DNA from 3 places in the Priestia sp. JSM ZJ58 genome. Region 3 is predicted to be linked to each of the others. Evidence: riboswitches for the same ligand, from Rfam matches in the RefSeq annotation. Region 3 holds a riboswitch; each other region holds the start of a gene.
What was found. A riboswitch is a leader RNA that binds a small molecule or an ion and turns the genes downstream of it on or off. The one in region 3 is predicted to bind S-adenosylmethionine.
Positions count from the first base shown of each region.

Region 1 (5,666 bases), 110 kb from region 3:
GAAAAGGCCTTTACCATTGCCAACACGCTGCAGCTCCCTATTAACCAAATCCCCATTTTAATCGAAGAAGGCCCCGTCTATCAGTCATCTGGCTCCTCGCCTAAGTTATTAGCAGCCTCTCCCCCTATCCAAGCTCAGTCCTTGACTGTATCCGCTTCTGTAAAAGTTACGTACACGTATTAATACTTATGATAAACTATAGATTATTATAATGAAGAAACTAATCTAAAGGAGCTCTTTGCACAATGACTTCTGAACATTTACTAGCAGCTTATCAGACCCTATGGTTGAACCGTTCTTTCGCTTCTAAACAAGCCCTGACAAGTGAAGATCAGCTTCACGAAGCCATTCTGAAAGATTTAAAAGATGAAATGACTCATCCACGCGTTCGGCAAACACCGTATGTAAAATATCATCTTGGCATAAAAAGAATTCTAAACAGCAGTCTTTCCTCTGATGAAAAAGTTGCGCTTACGTCCCTATACACAAACCTTTTAGATAGCTGTATATAACAAAAAAAGGACTTCCTTAATGGAAGTCCTTTTTTTATTTAATTAACGCTTTTTCTTCTAAGCTTTGAAAAACAGCGTTAAAGTCTTGCTTCAAATCCTCGAATTCCTCTAGCCCTACTGAAAGGCGAAGAAGTGAATCAGTAATTCCTTTTTCTTCACGTACTTCTTTTGGGATACTTGCATGAGACATTGTTGCAGGATGCGTGAGAATGGATTCAACTGCACCTAGACTAACTCCAATTGAAGCTAATTTGACTCCTTGTAAAATATGTCGTGCTACTTCTTCATCCTGCACTTGGAAAGAAATCATAGCTCCGTATCCATTTGCTTGTTCTGAAATGAGTTTGTGGTCCGGATGACTTTTTAAGCCTGGGTAGTATACACGGCTCACTAGAGATTGTTCTTCAAGCCACTTTGCAAACTGCAGCGCTGTTTTTAACTGCTGATCTAAACGAACTTTTAATGTCTTAATGCCTCGAAGCAGTAAAAAACAATCCTGTGGCCCCAAGATAGCACCAAAAGCATTTTGTACAAACTTTACTTCTTCCGCTAGCTTTTCATCGCTTACTACAACTAAACCGCCAATGACGTCACTGTGGCCGCTGATATATTTTGTAGCACTATGAATGACAATATTTACACCAAGGTCAATCGGCTGCTGTAGATAAGGTGTTAAAAACGTGTTATCCACAATTGTAAGGAGATTGTGCTCCTTCGCCAAACTTGCTACTGCTTTAATATCCGTTACCTGTAAAAATGGATTTGAAGGGCTTTCGATATAAATAGCCTTCGTATCTTTTGTGATAGCTTCTTCTACTTTCTCAACCTTCGTTGTATCAACAAAAGTTGTTTTGATACCAAACTTTGAAAATAGTCGTGTTAATACACGATATGTCCCGCCGTACGTATCGTGTGAAACTAAAATTTCATCTCCTGATTCAAAAATAGATAACACCGATGAAATAGCAGCCATACCTGATGAAAAAGCAAAACCAGCGTATCCATTTTCTAGCTGAGCAATAGTGTTTTCTAAAGCCTCACGCGTTGGGTTTCCTGAACGAGAATAGTCATAGCGGCCGTTGTTCGTCTCATCTTCTTGATTAAATGTAGATACCTGATAAATAGGTACGTTAACCGCTCCAAAATGACCGTCAATTCCTGTATTTGCATGAATTAAGTTCGTACCAAATCTATGTTTATTATTGTTGGTATGCATCAAATGCCTCCTTCAAATCTTTAATTAAATCATCTGCGTGCTCAATTCCAACTGATAATCGAAGTAAACAGTTTGTTACTCCGACACGATTTCGAATTTCCTCCGGAATATCAGCGTGTGTTTGACGAGCTGGGAATGTCATTAAACTTTCCACGCCTCCTAAGCTTTCTGCAAATGTAATAACTTTAACATTTTCTAAAAGTACTGACACGATGTTAGGGTGTGAGACAGCAAAAGAAATCATGCCTCCAAATCCAGTTGCTTGTTTCTTCATGATTTCATAGCCCGGATGTGTTTCAAGACCAGGGTAATACACTTTTTCCACGAGATCATGAGCAGTAAGCCAATTTGCAATTTTCAGTGCGTTTTCGTTATGTTTTTCCATACGAAGCGCTAGCGTCTTAATACCGCGCAATAACAGCCAGCTATCCTGTGGACCTAAGATTGCCCCAGCTGCATTTTGATAAAAACGAATTTTCTCTCCTAAGCTACTACATCGAGCGACTACAAGACCAGCAACTACATCATTATGACCCCCAATGTATTTGCTTGCACTATGTATCACAATATCTGCTCCGAGCTCTAAAGGACGCTGATAGTAAGGGGACATGAATGTATTGTCAACGATAGTAAGCAAATCATGCTGTTTAGCTAACGCAATTGCTTCTGGCAAATCAGTCACGTGCATCATTGGATTTGTAGGTGTTTCAATAAATAGAGCTTTCGTGTTGGGACGAAGCGCATCTTTTACTTGCTCGAGATGGGCTGTGTTGACGTACGAAACAGTAATTCCTTGCTCTGAAAAGATTTCATTTAGTACTCGGTACGTTCCTCCGTATAAATCCTCTGATACAATTAAATGATCTCCGTTTTTAAATAGTGCTAAAACTGCCATTACACCCGCCATTCCTGAAGCGAATGCTACTCCTACTTCGCCTTTTTCTAAAGCAGCAATTGCTTCTTCCAATGCTGTACGAGTAGGGTTTGCCGTACGTGCATAGTCAAATCCCGTACTTTGCCCTAAAGCAGGATGAGCAAATGTTGATGCTTGGTAAATGGGTGTTGTAATAGAACCTGTTGAAGGGTCACGACCTACTCCTGAACGAACTAATAAAGTTTCAATTTTCATCTATTTCTCTCCTTAACTCAAAATAAAAAACACTCTTCACAGATGGAAGAGTGTTCGTTTATACACGATTTCTCTCATCTGTTAGAACAATACTGATGTTCCACAGGAATTAGCACCGTTCAAATGAATGTTTCATTTGATGGTTGCCGGGCATCGCAGGGCCAGTCCCTCCGCCACTCTTGATAAGAGTTCTATATAATTGTTGGTGGTTAACGTTTGTTGTTACTAACTTTAATAAAGATTTTCTTTATTGTCAACATAATTTTCTAAAAAATTTAAATCATCTCATTTGTTTATTCAATATACTTGTCCTGATAAGCACATAAAAAAAGAGACGACACCAAGGTCTCTTTTTCTAAGGCAAGTGCACAGATTTTACGTGAGCTAACTTCCAGTACATACTTTCTCCATTTGCCGTAATTAGTTCAACAATATTATTAGAAACTTCTTTAAGTACGCCAATTTTTTCTGATTGATCCCCTAAATCTAATACGACCAGTTGATTTTCATATTTTTTAAGCTGCTCTTCAAAGTTTCTGACAAAAGGTGCAGAGGCAGGCCTTACTGGGAGCTCTTTGTCACTTAAAGAATAAGGGGTTAACTCATTACTATAAGGGGTAAGCCATTTCAAATGATGTAAAGAAACAAAGACATTTTTATATACTGGAGAATAAAACACAAGATAATCATTCAGCACGCTTGTAATATAGCCATGCAATGATTTTCCTCCTGTTACATAAATTTCAATAAATTTTCCTTTTGCCTGCTGTAAAATATTACGATAAGAAATCCGCTGACTTTCTTCTATTAAGTTCTCTTCTATGGTTCGTAAAGGTGTATAATCTTCTTCTGAAACCTCTCGCAAGCGATGTATGTGTAAAAGAGGAATATACAAATAATCATGTCCATTATATAAAACCATTACATCTAACCCGAGATCAACAAGTTTTCCTATAAACGTTGTTTTCCCTGATATATCGACTTCAACAATTTTATCAATATAATGATTCATACTCATTCTCATTCTCCTCCTTTTTCCTATATGATAGAAAAGGTGCTTTATAAGCACCTTTTACGTTCCAGTTCGTCATGCTTTCCAACGATAATTTTTCGTTTTAATAACTTTTTCACCTGGTGTTGAAGAGCGTGAACCCGTACGGCGTCCTCCCGAGCGATCGTCTGTGCGACCTCCTGTACGTCTTCCGGTACGTCTTCCGGTACGGTCTCCAGTACGGCCATCCGTGCGACCTCCGGTTCTATCTACTGTAGTTGACTCTTGCATAGAATCTTCTTCATTTGTATCTCCATTTTGCTCAGAATTTTCTTCATTTTGCTTGAAAGATCCTTTTGATCCTAAGGCAATGGTTTTTACGTGTCTTGGTTGTAAACGTAAAACTTGATTATTTTGTACAAGAGTAAAGTTTCCACTGCGGCTTTGAACTAATACACCTTCCACAGCCTCTGGGCCTCCACCGTTAATAGCTACCCATCTATGTGAAAACTCTTCAAACAGTTCATTAAAACTTTTCGCTTTGATATAATCAGGTGTTTCTTCAACTAATAATGGATTTTGCGGAACAACAGGTGTATTTTTGCTTACAACTTCACTTACACTCTTTATATGCTCTACATTGATATAAACGACGCCGTCATCTTCTGTTAATAATACGACATACGCAGATTCAAATGAGCCTAATACGTCAAGGATTTTACCCACTTTCTTCTCTGGACCACCTTGATTTATTTGCACCTGCTTATCTTTCATTAATAATAGAGTACCTGCAAATGTGTTAGCTCTGTGAAGTTCTACTTCACTATTAAATCCAGAAAATGTTTGTGCCGAATTAGACTTCGTATCCTCTGTAATGCTTTTAACATGGGCAAGCTGATAATAAATAAATGTATACTGCTGCTGTGGAATAAGCTGAGCCGGCTGATTATTTTGCTGGTTGTTATTTTGATTTGTTTCAAGAGCAAGTGTTAAATAATCTGATTGAACGTCAATTAAATATCCCGTTTTAGATTCAGGCCCCCCGCGATATACAGTCACTACTCTCCCTTTTAGTGGTTTAAAATGGGCAGAGTAGCCCGTGCTTTCAGCTTGTTGAACTTTGCGAGCGCGACTACGATTTGCATTTTGAGTTTGATCTTGATTTTGGTCGTAGTAATAGTTACTCATTGTTTTTCCTCCTTATTGATTATCCTTATTGGTCATTCATACTGTATATATACGTATCATGTACAGCTATTGATTTCCTGCATTTGCCTATTATTAACAAAATCCACTGTTGCCTATAAATTGCCTATAAATCTATCTCTTTTTAAAAAGTCAAAATGTTATTTTTAATATACGCTGTTCGTTCTTTTATAAAAGACAGCATAAATTCGGGTTCTTTATAAAATTGCTCCAAGTTATCTTTTACGTAAGGATCTTTTAATACATAAGGAGCAATATACTCATGCAGTTGATAAATGATTGGTTTCATGTATTCTATCGTAAATTGATTATTTAGAACATTGTTCATTTTTTGAATATATCGTTTTTTAATGCTGTTCACCGCCAGTAAGCGAGCTGTAAGCGTATTAAATCCTTGTGCGCGGACATAGTCTCCTTCCATTACTTTTCCATTTACATCTCTTCCCCAAGTTGCATCATAATCCCATGGAATCAGTTCAAAGCGCCCGCTTTCATGATTTAGATAGAAGGCATAGTTATGGACAAAACCGTCGTAATTCTGCATACAAATAATACCGACTAACCAAGATAAGTAGCGGTCGACGTTCAAGTACTTCTCAATATTCTGTTCGA
Region 1 covers NZ_JBISEM010000001.1:3,341,767-3,347,432, forward strand. The annotation lists gene ACH6EI_RS17445 (SIMPL domain-containing protein) at 1-183, shown strand, start outside; gene ACH6EI_RS17450 (hypothetical protein) at 246-512, shown strand; gene ACH6EI_RS17455 (trans-sulfuration enzyme family protein) at 547-1,728, opposite strand; gene ACH6EI_RS17460 (trans-sulfuration enzyme family protein) at 1,712-2,857, opposite strand; SAM riboswitch class I at 2,929-3,046, opposite strand; gene ACH6EI_RS17465 (hypothetical protein) at 3,213-3,875, opposite strand; gene ACH6EI_RS17470 (hypothetical protein) at 3,945-5,036, opposite strand; gene ACH6EI_RS17475 (CotH kinase family protein) at 5,179-5,666, opposite strand, start outside.
Region 1: it holds a riboswitch for S-adenosylmethionine, as region 3 does, so the genes downstream of both, ACH6EI_RS17460 (trans-sulfuration enzyme family protein) here and ACH6EI_RS18070 (bifunctional homocysteine S-methyltransferase/methylenetetrahydrofolate reductase) in region 3, are expected to answer to the same signal.

Region 2 (5,666 bases), on a different contig from region 3:
GCTTGAGGGTATGGTAGTTTGGAAGCTTTCCGCAGTAAATAATATCAGCATTACTTTTAGCATACTCCAGCAGGTCCTTATTCACTAAACGATCATATAAGATAACATCTGCTTGCTGAATTGCTTTCAACCCTTTTAATGTAATTAAATCTGGATCTCCTGGTCCTGCACCGACTAGATATACTTTCCCCATGAATGCCTTTCACCCTTCCATCATTTCCACGTCTCCGCAGCGCTCCCAAATTTTAATTTGAATTAGAACAGCGGACAAAGTCCGCTGTCATTTAGATGAATTTTCGGTTAGATAAATATTCAATAACAGTTTGTACACATTCTTCTACAGACTGTGTGCTTGTATTAATTGTTACTTCAGGATTAGCAGGTGACTCATAGGGAGAATCAATTCCTGTAAAATCACGGATTTCTCCGCTTCTTGCTTTTTTGTAAAGGCCTTTTGGATCTCTTTTTTCACATTCTTCTAACGGACACTCTACGTATACTTCCAAAAATTCATTCCCCTCTAAGATCTCACGCACTTGAGCGCGATCTTCTTGGAATGGAGAGATAAATGCTGTTAGTACCACTTGACCGCTGTCTACGAACAGCTTAGAAACCTCACCGATACGGCGAATATTTTCTGTACGATCTTCAGCAGAAAACCCTAAATTCTTGTTTAAGCCAAAACGAACATTGTCACCATCTAATACATAATTGCGAATATTTTTATCAAAAAGCGCTTTTGCCACTGCGTTTGCTACGGTAGATTTACCTGAACCCGAAAGGCCCGTAAACCATAATACAAAACTGTGATGATTATTTTGCTCGCGTCTTTCCTGTTTTGTAATTCCAGCATCATGCCACGTAATGTTTGTTGATTTACTCACTTCAACCGCTCCTTATTTTGAAGATACTTTTTGTTTTGCTAATCCCTTAATTAACACTTCAATTACTTCTTTACGGCTGAATGTGCTTGGTGGCACTTCTCCGTTACGAAGCATTTCACGTACCTTGGTACCAGATAGAATCATATGATCTTCCTTGCTGTGAGGGCATGTTTTCGTTGATGCCATCGCTTCACACTTCTTGCAGTAGAAGCTGTGTTCAAAAAATAAAGGTGTAATTCCTAATTCATCTGCCGTAAAGTTACTGAAGATTTTTTGTGCATCATATGTTCCGTAGTAGTCACCAACACCAGCGTGGTCACGGCCTACAATGAAATGCGTGCATCCAAAGTTTTTTCGAACCATTGCATGGAAAATAGCTTCTCTAGGTCCAGCATAGCGCATTGCAGCAGGGAAAACTGCCAAAGCTACACGATCGCTAGGATAATAGTTCTCTAAAAGTACTTCATAACTTTCCATACGGATATCTGCTGGGATATCATCTGACTTTGTTTCTCCTACAAGTGGATTTAAAAACAGGCCGTCTACAATTTCTAATGCTGTTTTTTGAATATACTCATGCGCACGGTGAACAGGGTTACGAGTTTGGAATCCAACAACCGTTTTCCAACCGCGCTCTTCAAATGCTGCTCTTGTTTCAGTTGGATCTAGGTAATACTTTTCAAAACGCGTTTTAGGTGTACGTTCTACAAGTACGATTGGACCTGCTACATATACATTTGGGCGTTCCATCATTTTCTTCACACCAGGGTGGGCAAGTTCTGCTGTGCGGTACACATTTTCCGCTTCTTTTTCTTTATTTGGCGTATATACTTCAGAAACTTCTAAAACACCATATGTCACACCGCTTTGAACTAGTTTTACTTTGTCGCCAATGTTTAATTCTTTAGCCTGCTCTTCTGTTACGGGAAGAGTAATAGGAATACTCCATACAGTTCCATCTGCTAGACGCATATTTTCAACAACTGATTGATAATCTTTTTCTCCTAAAAACCCCGTAATTGGGCTGTAAGCACCAATCCCAATTAGTTCTAAATCACTTAGAGCCATGTTGTCTACTTCAATTTCTTTTGTTAGTGAAGTGTAGTCATATGTTGGTTGATATAAATTAATTAATTCTCCACCGTGTGCTTGAATTGTTGTCATTTTGTAAAATCCTCCTTAAGTAATTAACACAATATAATAAAAAGCAATTGAATCACGCAGTCATTTTTTCTTTTTCCGACTGCAAGCTTGCTCTTTTTCTTCTAGTCGTTCTAGCTAAGCTTAGAACACCTGCTGTGGCAATGCAGCCACTAGCTAGCACCACAAATGAATATAAGTCGCTTTCAAGTACTAATTTCACAAGAACATATGAGATTACGAGTGAAAATACAGGGGATACCACCCAAACCTTTAACATTTGAATGACCACTTCGCGCTGTTCTTTCGTAAATCCCGTTTTCGCTGCGCCTATCCCAATAATAGAAGACGTAGTGACCTGTGTAAGCGGTACTGGCAAACCAAACAGTGAAGCTGCTGTAACAAGAGAAGCACCAGTACCTGAAATAATGCAGCCTTCCCCTACAGAATAGCGAGTAATTTTTTTTCCGTTTGTTTCAATAACTCGGCCTCCTAGTAAAAGAGCTCCGAGTGCCACCGCCAATCCTCCTGCTATGACACCCGTTGTAGCATCCATTAACCCAGCTCCTACTAGAGGACCGACAGCATTTGCCACATTATTCATTCCAGCTGAGAAGGCTTCAAAGAATCCCGTCGCTATAACTAAAATCGTTAAAACTCTTTTCCACTTTCCCTCTGCTTCTTTTTTATGCGCTCTGCGTTTTATCACTTTCCCAATCAAAAAAGCAATGACAAATGAAACTAGCGGAACAATAATCCAAAAAGACATGACAATTAAAAGTTTTTCTACATACAGAGATTGATAAGCTACTCCTACTCCAACAACTGAGCCAACTGTTACTTCACTTGTTGATAGAGGGATACCAATCAAATTCGCGAAAAAGAGTGACAGCGTTGCAGCAGCCAGAATGATAATAACTAATTCTACTGACAGCAGTTTTTCAGGTATGATACCTGAACTGATGGTTTTTACCACCTCACCGCCTCCGGTAACAGCTCCGAGCACAATTCCTACAGCACAGATGAACAGGGCCACTCTTCGCTTTTTAATTGCACCGGAGCCGTATGAAACGCCCATAGCAGCTGCTGCACCGCTTGCCCCAATATTCATTGCAAAAAAAAGCGCAATGATAAAGGCAACATATAAAAGCATCATTTATTCAGCTCTTTCGTATTTAAGATTCGTGTAATCCGCACTCAACTTTTTGTGTACCTGCCCATCTTCCTGAACGTAAATCGTCTACATTATAGGCAGGTGCGGTACAGGGCTCACAGCCGATACTTGGGTAGCCTTGATCATGAAGTTTGTTGTACGGCAAATCATGCTTATACACATAGCGCCAAATTTCTTTCCATGACCAATGAATTAACGGACAAACTTTCACCTTCTTGAATTTCTCATCTTTATTAAAATAATTCGTGTTGGCACGAGACTCAGACTGCTCGCGTCTCAAACCAGAAATCCACGCATCATAAGGAGCAAGGGATTCTCTTAGCGGAATGATTTTTCGAATTTGACAGCATAAGTTAGGCTGACTCTTCCAAAGCTCATCTCCATGTTTTTCAGCTTGTTCTGCAAGAGTTAAATCCGGCTTTTTCATATGAATACGTAAATCAGGGAAGCGTTCTTTAATTGCATCAATCACTTCATATGTTTCTTTAAAATGAACGCCTGTATCTAAAAAGACAATTTCAGCGTCTTTTTTCACTTTTGAAATTAAATCAATTAACACGATTCCTTCGATCCCAAAGCTTGACGCATAAATAATTGAATCTCCGTAGGTATCATACGCCCACTGCAATGCTGAAAGGGCTCCTTTTGTTTCATCTTTACTGTCGAACTCTGGAAATGTATCGCTCCAGTTTTCGTACGTATATAAGTCTGCCATTTTCTCCACTCCAATTCTTAGTTATCCGCGTTATCCAATAAAAAAAGACGGTTTTACCCACTAGAATTGGATAAAACCGCCTCTAGTGTGTCTAGTCAGCGAAACTATTTAATTCTTACTTTACTTCGGCGTGTTCAAAAATTTGTTTTAAGTCGGGGTTTACAGTCATTGGTTTCCCTTCTCAAATTATCGCTTGCGCTATATCAAAATAAAAAGTCTTCCGTATTGAAAGACTGGGTAGGCAATAAATTTTCACCTTATCTTTCAAAATGATACACACTTTGCTGGAATTAGCACCTTGCTAAGCAGGTTGCCGGGGTTCAGCGGGCCAGATCCCTCCACCACTCTTGATAAGCATTTTTTAAAAATTTTAGCATATTTAGAATATTTGTCAACATTAAAAATCATATATCCGATAAGAAAACTATACTTTAAATTCACAGAAATATCTATACTTTTATTTAAAACAACATATGTAAATTTAACCCAAATGTGAACATATCAGTTTATAAAACGCTTTCTTTTTTCTCCAACTTTTGATGTTCTCTTGCTAAATAAAACGCAAAATCTCTCTATAAAATTAATAGCGGATTTATAAGCTTTACGGATAATTCACCCACATTAGCACACATTACAGATAACACTGACTGACAGATAGGAGCTATATAAGATGGAGAGACAACCCTTTCAATTAGACGATACAATTAAAAATAATGTACGAACATATTTACAGCAGATTTCAACTGAAGCCTCTAATTTAATTAAACATTTAGACACGAGTGATCATTGTATCCTATGTGATTTTGAGGAGATGAGAAGGTTATTTCAAGATGTTCAAGCTACGGCCGCCTCTTATTACTTGCGTCATTACTTATCGCCTTATACATTTGAATACGCTGCTCTGTCCCTAGCTATTCATAACCTCTCTGAGAAACGTCACGGCGCTTTAATTGTCATTGAACGGGAACAAAATGTTGATCCTCTTATTCAAAAAGGAATGCCTATTCAAGCTCCTGTCAGCGCTACGCTAGTTGAGACACTGTTCTATCCAGGGACACCCTTACATGACGGAGCTGTCCTAATTAGAAATAATCAGCTTATTTCGGCTGCTAATGTTTTACCTCTCTCGTCTATTATTTCAACGAACAAAAAATTGGGAACACGTCACCGTGCAGCCATTGGAATGTCAGAAAAATCGGATGCATTAATTTTAGTTGTATCTGAAGAAACAGGCAAAATTTCGTTTGCGCTTGATGGAAGCCTCTACCCTATTCACTCCAGCAAAAATATGATTTAAGAGCCCTTTCCTAATAAGCAGCCCTATCTTGACTTCTATATCCTTTCTCTTTAATATATTTCATAGTTTTTACATACTATAGATACGGGTGATGCATATGGCAATTTTAAAATTTGAACATGTAGGCGTTCAAGTAAAGGATATAGAAAAATCTATTGAGTTCTATACACAAAAGGTGGGATTAGAGCTCATCGAAACACTACCACATACCGATCCGTCTTTGAAGCTAGCTTTTCTAGGTTTAGAAGGCAATGTAATCGTAGAGTTAATTCAAGGGTATAACTCAAGCTTACCTAATGAAGGTAAAGTTCATCATTTTGCGCTGGCAGTAGATGGAATTGAAGAGGAGTTTGAGCGTTTAAAATCAGCAGGCGTTTCATTTGTGGAAGAAAACATTGTAACTTTGCCAAATGGAGCAAGATACTTATTTTTCTATGGTCCAGACAAAGAATGGAT
Region 2 covers NZ_JBISEM010000002.1:5,378-11,043, forward strand. The annotation lists gene cobA (uroporphyrinogen-III C-methyltransferase) at 1-193, opposite strand, end outside; gene cysC (adenylyl-sulfate kinase) at 285-884, opposite strand; gene sat (sulfate adenylyltransferase) at 897-2,048, opposite strand; gene ACH6EI_RS21385 (sulfate permease) at 2,101-3,180, opposite strand; gene ACH6EI_RS21390 (phosphoadenylyl-sulfate reductase) at 3,200-3,913, opposite strand; SAM riboswitch class I at 4,168-4,270, opposite strand; gene cdaS (sporulation-specific diadenylate cyclase CdaS) at 4,584-5,210, shown strand; gene ACH6EI_RS21400 (VOC family protein) at 5,308-5,666, shown strand, end outside.
Region 2: it holds a riboswitch for S-adenosylmethionine, as region 3 does, so the genes downstream of both, ACH6EI_RS21390 (phosphoadenylyl-sulfate reductase) here and ACH6EI_RS18070 (bifunctional homocysteine S-methyltransferase/methylenetetrahydrofolate reductase) in region 3, are expected to answer to the same signal.

Region 3 (5,666 bases):
TAATTTGTAAAACCATGCTGCTGCAATAAATCCTTCATATTACCTGACCGATTCGAGGCGCCAGGAGTTGACTTGTTAGCCATCATCTGATGCATATATTTAGCTAACATATCGCATTCAATATTCACCTTGTCTCCTCGCTGTTTGTCTCCCACGACTGTGTGAAGTACCGTATGAGGAATAAGAGAAATAGTAAATGATTGGTTGCTGACATCAAAAATAGTAAGACTTGTTCCGTCTACAGAAACAGATCCTTTTAACATCATAAATTCACGAAGTTCAGGATCCACTTGAATTTCATAATAAAAGGCATTTCCTTTACGTGTTTTGCTTACAATGGTTCCAATTCCATCAACGTGTCCGCTGACGAAATGCCCTCCAAAGCGGCCATTTGCAGCCATCGCCCGTTCTAAGTTAACACGTGATCCAACGGTTAGAAGCTGCAGGGTACTTGCTTTAATCGTCTCCGGCATGACGTCGACCGTAAATTCATTTTGAGAGTAAGCCGTTACGGTTAAACAAACGCCGTTAACTGAAATGCTGTCCCCTAAGTTCACATCTTCTAACACGGTCTTCGCATCAATCGTAAGAACAATTGCTTCTGTAGCCTTTTGAATCCGTTTTATTTTTCCAATTTCTTCAATAATACCTGTGAACATTTTCTTCACCTGCTTTGGCGCTATTCCAACTTCTTATGCCTTTTTGAAATAGCAGCTGCTTTTTTTTCATATTTATCTTTCCCCCAACCACTGAAAATAAAAAAGCCCCTTGAACAAATGTCCAAGGGGTCGGCTGAGCTGAATCAGTTTTATCTATGCAAAATTCCGCTAATTGTATACGAAATAAACAGTTATAATTTGTGTACAAAAACAAGGGTAGCTTTAAAAAAGGCAAACCTGTCCCTAATACAACACAAAAAAACAACTGTGCTTCCTGATCCTTCTCCCATCCAGACTTTTACTGTCGGCTCTAGATTTTAACTAGATCCACCGCTAACATACATCGTATGAAAACGGGTCACGGGCTTAAAAGCATATGCTTTATCACCGCCGGTTGGGACTTACACCCGACCCCGAAGGATAATATATTCGACTGCTAGAGTCTTATTTGTTTTACATTATAGCAAAGTAAAATCGACTTGTCACATCATTTAACTTCGTTTTTTCACATCTGCTCTTCAAAATCCAGCTTTTAGCTTATTTTTTCTTTTTTAATACATAGCATCCATACAAAAGCTAGTCCAATATAGCCAAATATCGGATACAAAAACTCAAGAAGCTGAGCATATCCAAATTGCCCGATAATAAAGCATGCCAAGATAATAAACGCAAAAGCTTGTTTGTCATTCAGGGGAAGAAATGATTGAAGCTGTTTAGCGATTCCAAATACATTTCCAATCAATGTAGTAAAAATCTCACCTAACACAACTACCGTAAATAAAACATTCACCCACGCTGAGATATTTTTAACAACGGCACTCATAGGAATATCAAGTTGAAATGAATAAGGCAAATTGGAAAGGGCAAGATGAGTAGAAACAAGCATAAACGTAAGTACACATCCTCCTATTACGGCCCCTTTTTTGATCACGCTCTTATCTTTCACGGAGCTTCCTAATGGAACTAAAACGGCCTGAGCCAAAGCTAGATTTAGGGAAATATATAAAAAGGGACTAACCGCCCACTTCCACTGTGTGACGAGCGTTAAGTCTGGCTTCGTTTGAATCAGTGAGAAATAGCTGACATTTGGCACAAAGATGATAAAAGCAAATGAAAGCATCATCGGCACAACAAGAGAATTAACCATTAAAATACCGTTAATTCCTCTTGCGATAAATATATAAGTTAAAACAATTGTACAAATCATCCCAACAGGAGGCCACAGCCCGAACTGTTCTTTTCCTATTGCCCCCGTACTCGCTAGCATGACTGAAGTTACTCCAAATAAAATGACGATCATTACACCGTTTACCGCTTTTCCAAGTACATCACCAAATAAATATGTATTAAGCTGCTGATAAGAAGAAGCCCCAATTGCGTGCGAAAGCAGCATCATTTTCGAACCTAGCCAAATAAAAAACAAGCCGCTGACCAAAATTCCAACCATTCCAAGTTCCCCGTACTGTGTAAAAAATTGAACAATTTCCTTGCCTGTTGCAAAACCGGCTCCTACAACGGTGCCTACATACGTAGCAGCAACCTGCAGCGTGAGTTTCCACCTTTTCATGCCCATCACCCTTCTACCCTTCATAGTTCACTATATGTAGAAACGGTTAAAAAAAGACGAGCCTTTTATATGTAAATCCTCGCCTCACCCGGTGCTGTTCCTTTTTCGTTTTTTTATTTCCTTCTTGTTTTTTTCATGAAAACCCTTTATCCCTTAACATAACGGCAGTTTTCAAACAAAATATACGGATATTTTCCCTTTAGCTTTTAAATTTTCCTCAATATTTGCTGGAAATTCACAATTTACTGTTGTATAATTTCTAAAAATCAGATAAATTATTAAATAAGTATTCTTTCTATTTAAAAAAATATGTTTCAATTATATACAATTGATTCTTATCATGAGAGGTGGAGGGACTGGCCCTTTGAAACCTCAGCAACCAGTCGTTAGAGACATGGTGCTAAATCCAGCAAGCAATTTATTGCTTGGAAGATAAGAAGGCGAAAAAAGTCTTCTTCTTAAGAAGACTTTTTCTATTTTATCGGCATATTGCATAAAACGAATCACTCGTGAAATAGAAGCGGAACAATTTAAGGAGGTTTTGACATGGGGTTACTTGAAGATTTAAAGTCTAAAATTTTAATTGGGGATGGTGCCACTGGTACCCTCCTTTACTCACACGGTATTGACAGCTGTTTTGAAGAACTAAATATCACCAAACCAGAAGAGGTTTCTCGTATTCACAGAGCCTATGTAGAAGCTGGTGCAAACGTTATTCAAACAAATACGTACGCTGCTAATTATCAAAAACTTGCCCGTTATGGATTAGAAGATTCAGTCAAAGACATCAATGTTGCTGGTGTAAAATTAGCGAAACAAGCTGCAAACGATCAGGCTTACGTGGTTGGTACACTCGGCGGAATTCGTTCTTTCCAAAAAAATGCTATTAGCTTAGAAGAGGTTAAGCGAAGCATTCGTGAACAAATGTTTTGGCTTTTAAATGAAGGCGTGGATGGCCTTTTATTTGAAACATACTATGATTTCGAAGAATTAAAGACCGTTCTTACACTAGCAAGAAAAGAAACGGATAAGCCTATTATTACCCACGTTTCCCTGCATGATATTGGCGTACTGCAAGATGGGCGTCCTTTAGCAGATGCATTAAAAGAATTAGAAGACTTGGGAGCAGATGTTGTCGGGCTAAACTGCCGTTTAGGTCCTTATCATATGATTCAGTCTCTTGAAGAAGTACCGCTTCCTGATCGTGCTTTCTTATCTGCTTACCCTAATGCCAGCCTTCCGGCGTATGTGGAAGGCAAGCTGGAATATGAAACGAATGAAGACTACTTTGTAGAAAGCGCGCGTTTATTCCGCGAACAAGGGGTTCGCTTAATTGGAGGATGCTGCGGTACAACACCAGCTCACGTACGCGCCATGTCGTCTGCCTTAAAAGACCTGCCTCCGATTACAAGCAAAGTCGTTAAAATGAGACCAGCCGTTACGGTTCAAGAGCGTGAGCAGCAGGATAAACCTCATATGCACGAAATTGTGAAGAAGCGCCGCTCGGTTATCGTCGAGCTGGATCCGCCTAAACAGCTTGGTCCGACGAAATTTTTAGAAGGCGCAAAAGCACTTGATAAAGTCGGCGTAGATGCTATTACATTAGCTGATAATTCTCTTGCCTCACCTCGCATCAGCAACTTGGCAATGGCAACACTGATGCAACAAGAAACAAAAGCACGACCGCTTATTCATATTACCTGTCGCGACCGAAATTTAATTGGACTTCAATCTCATTTAATGGGACTTCATACGCTAGGAATGAATCAAGTGCTTGCAATTACCGGTGATCCGTCAAAAGTTGGCGATTTCCCTGGCGCCACTTCGGTTTATGATTTATCTTCATTTGACTTGATTAGTTTAATCGCTCAGTTTAATGAAGGACTATCTTATTCCGGCAAACCGCTTGGTCAAAAAACCAATTTTTCCATTGCAGCTGCCTTTAACCCAAACGTGCGTCACTTAGACCGAGCCGTTCAGCGCTTGGAAAAGAAAATCGACTGCGGGGCTCACTATTTCATTACTCAGCCTCTCTATTCAACTAAGCAAATTGAAGAGGTATATGAAGCAACCAAACATTTAACAACACCGGTATACATCGGGATCATGCCGTTAACAAGCGCAAGAAATGCTCGATTTATTCACCATGAAGTACCTGGAATTAAATTATCAGAAGATATTCTAGAACGTATGGACGCAACGGGAAATGACCGGATTCGCGGTGAAGTCGAAGGCCTTGCGATTGCAAAAAACTTAATTGATACAGCATATGAGCTATTTGACGGTATTTACTTAATTACGCCGTTTATGCGCTATGAAATGACCGAAATTCTAACACGCTATATTCATGACAAGCAACTCGTTACATCAGAAAGGAAGATATAAATGAGCTCACTTATCGAACAACAACTAAAGAAGCGAATACTCGTCATCGATGGAGCAATGGGAACGATGATTCAAGATGCTGATTTAACCGCTGAAGATTTTGGCGGCGAAGAATATGAAGGCTGCAACGAATATTTGACCCGAACAGCGCCTCATGTGATTCAGCGCATTCATGAAGAGTACTTTGCAGCGGGTGCTGACATCATTGAAACCAATACGTTTGGCTCAACATCTACCGTACTTGATGAATACGATTTAGGCCACTTGGCGTATGAATTGAATATCGAAGCTGTGAAGCTTGCTTGTGCAGCCCGCGATAAATATTCAACTCCCGAATGGCCTAGGTTCGTAGCTGGAGCTATCGGTCCTACCACTAAAACTCTCTCTGTTACGGGAGGTATTACATTCCCTGAGTTAGTAGAATCGTACGAAGAGCAAGCTCGGGGTTTGTTAGACGGCGGCGTTGACTTACTTCTAGTCGAAACCTGTCAAGACATGCTGAACGTAAAAGCTGCGTTTTTAGGCATTACAGCGGCGTTTGAAAAACTGAAAATAGAAGTTCCAATTATGATTTCAGGAACGATTGAGCCAATGGGAACAACTCTCGCTGGTCAAGATATCGAATCTTTTTACTTATCACTGGAACACATGAAGCCTCTTTCAGTCGGACTTAACTGCGCGACAGGTCCTGAATTTATGACGGATCATATTCGCTCTCTTTCAGACCTAGCCACTTCAGCTGTTAGCTGTTATCCAAACGCTGGACTTCCGGATGAAGAAGGCAATTATCATGAGTCCCCTGAGCTGCTGGCTCAAAAAATTAAAGGATTTGCTGATAAAGGCTGGCTGAACTTTGTAGGCGGATGCTGTGGTACAACGCCTGCTCATATTAAAGCACTTGCTGAAGCAGTAAAAGAGGTTGCGCCTCGTTCGCTTGATCGCTCCGAGCATAATCATGCTGTAACCGGTATTGAACCGCTTGTATATGACGATTCTATGCGCCCTCTTTTTGTGGGAGAACGTACGAATGTAATCGGTTCTCGCAAGTTCAAGCG
Region 3 covers NZ_JBISEM010000001.1:3,456,663-3,462,328, forward strand. The annotation lists gene ribE (riboflavin synthase) at 1-659, opposite strand, end outside; FMN riboswitch at 934-1,084, opposite strand; gene ACH6EI_RS18065 (YkvI family membrane protein) at 1,192-2,226, opposite strand; SAM riboswitch class I at 2,559-2,665, shown strand; gene ACH6EI_RS18070 (bifunctional homocysteine S-methyltransferase/methylenetetrahydrofolate reductase) at 2,773-4,611, shown strand; gene metH (methionine synthase) at 4,612-5,666, shown strand, end outside.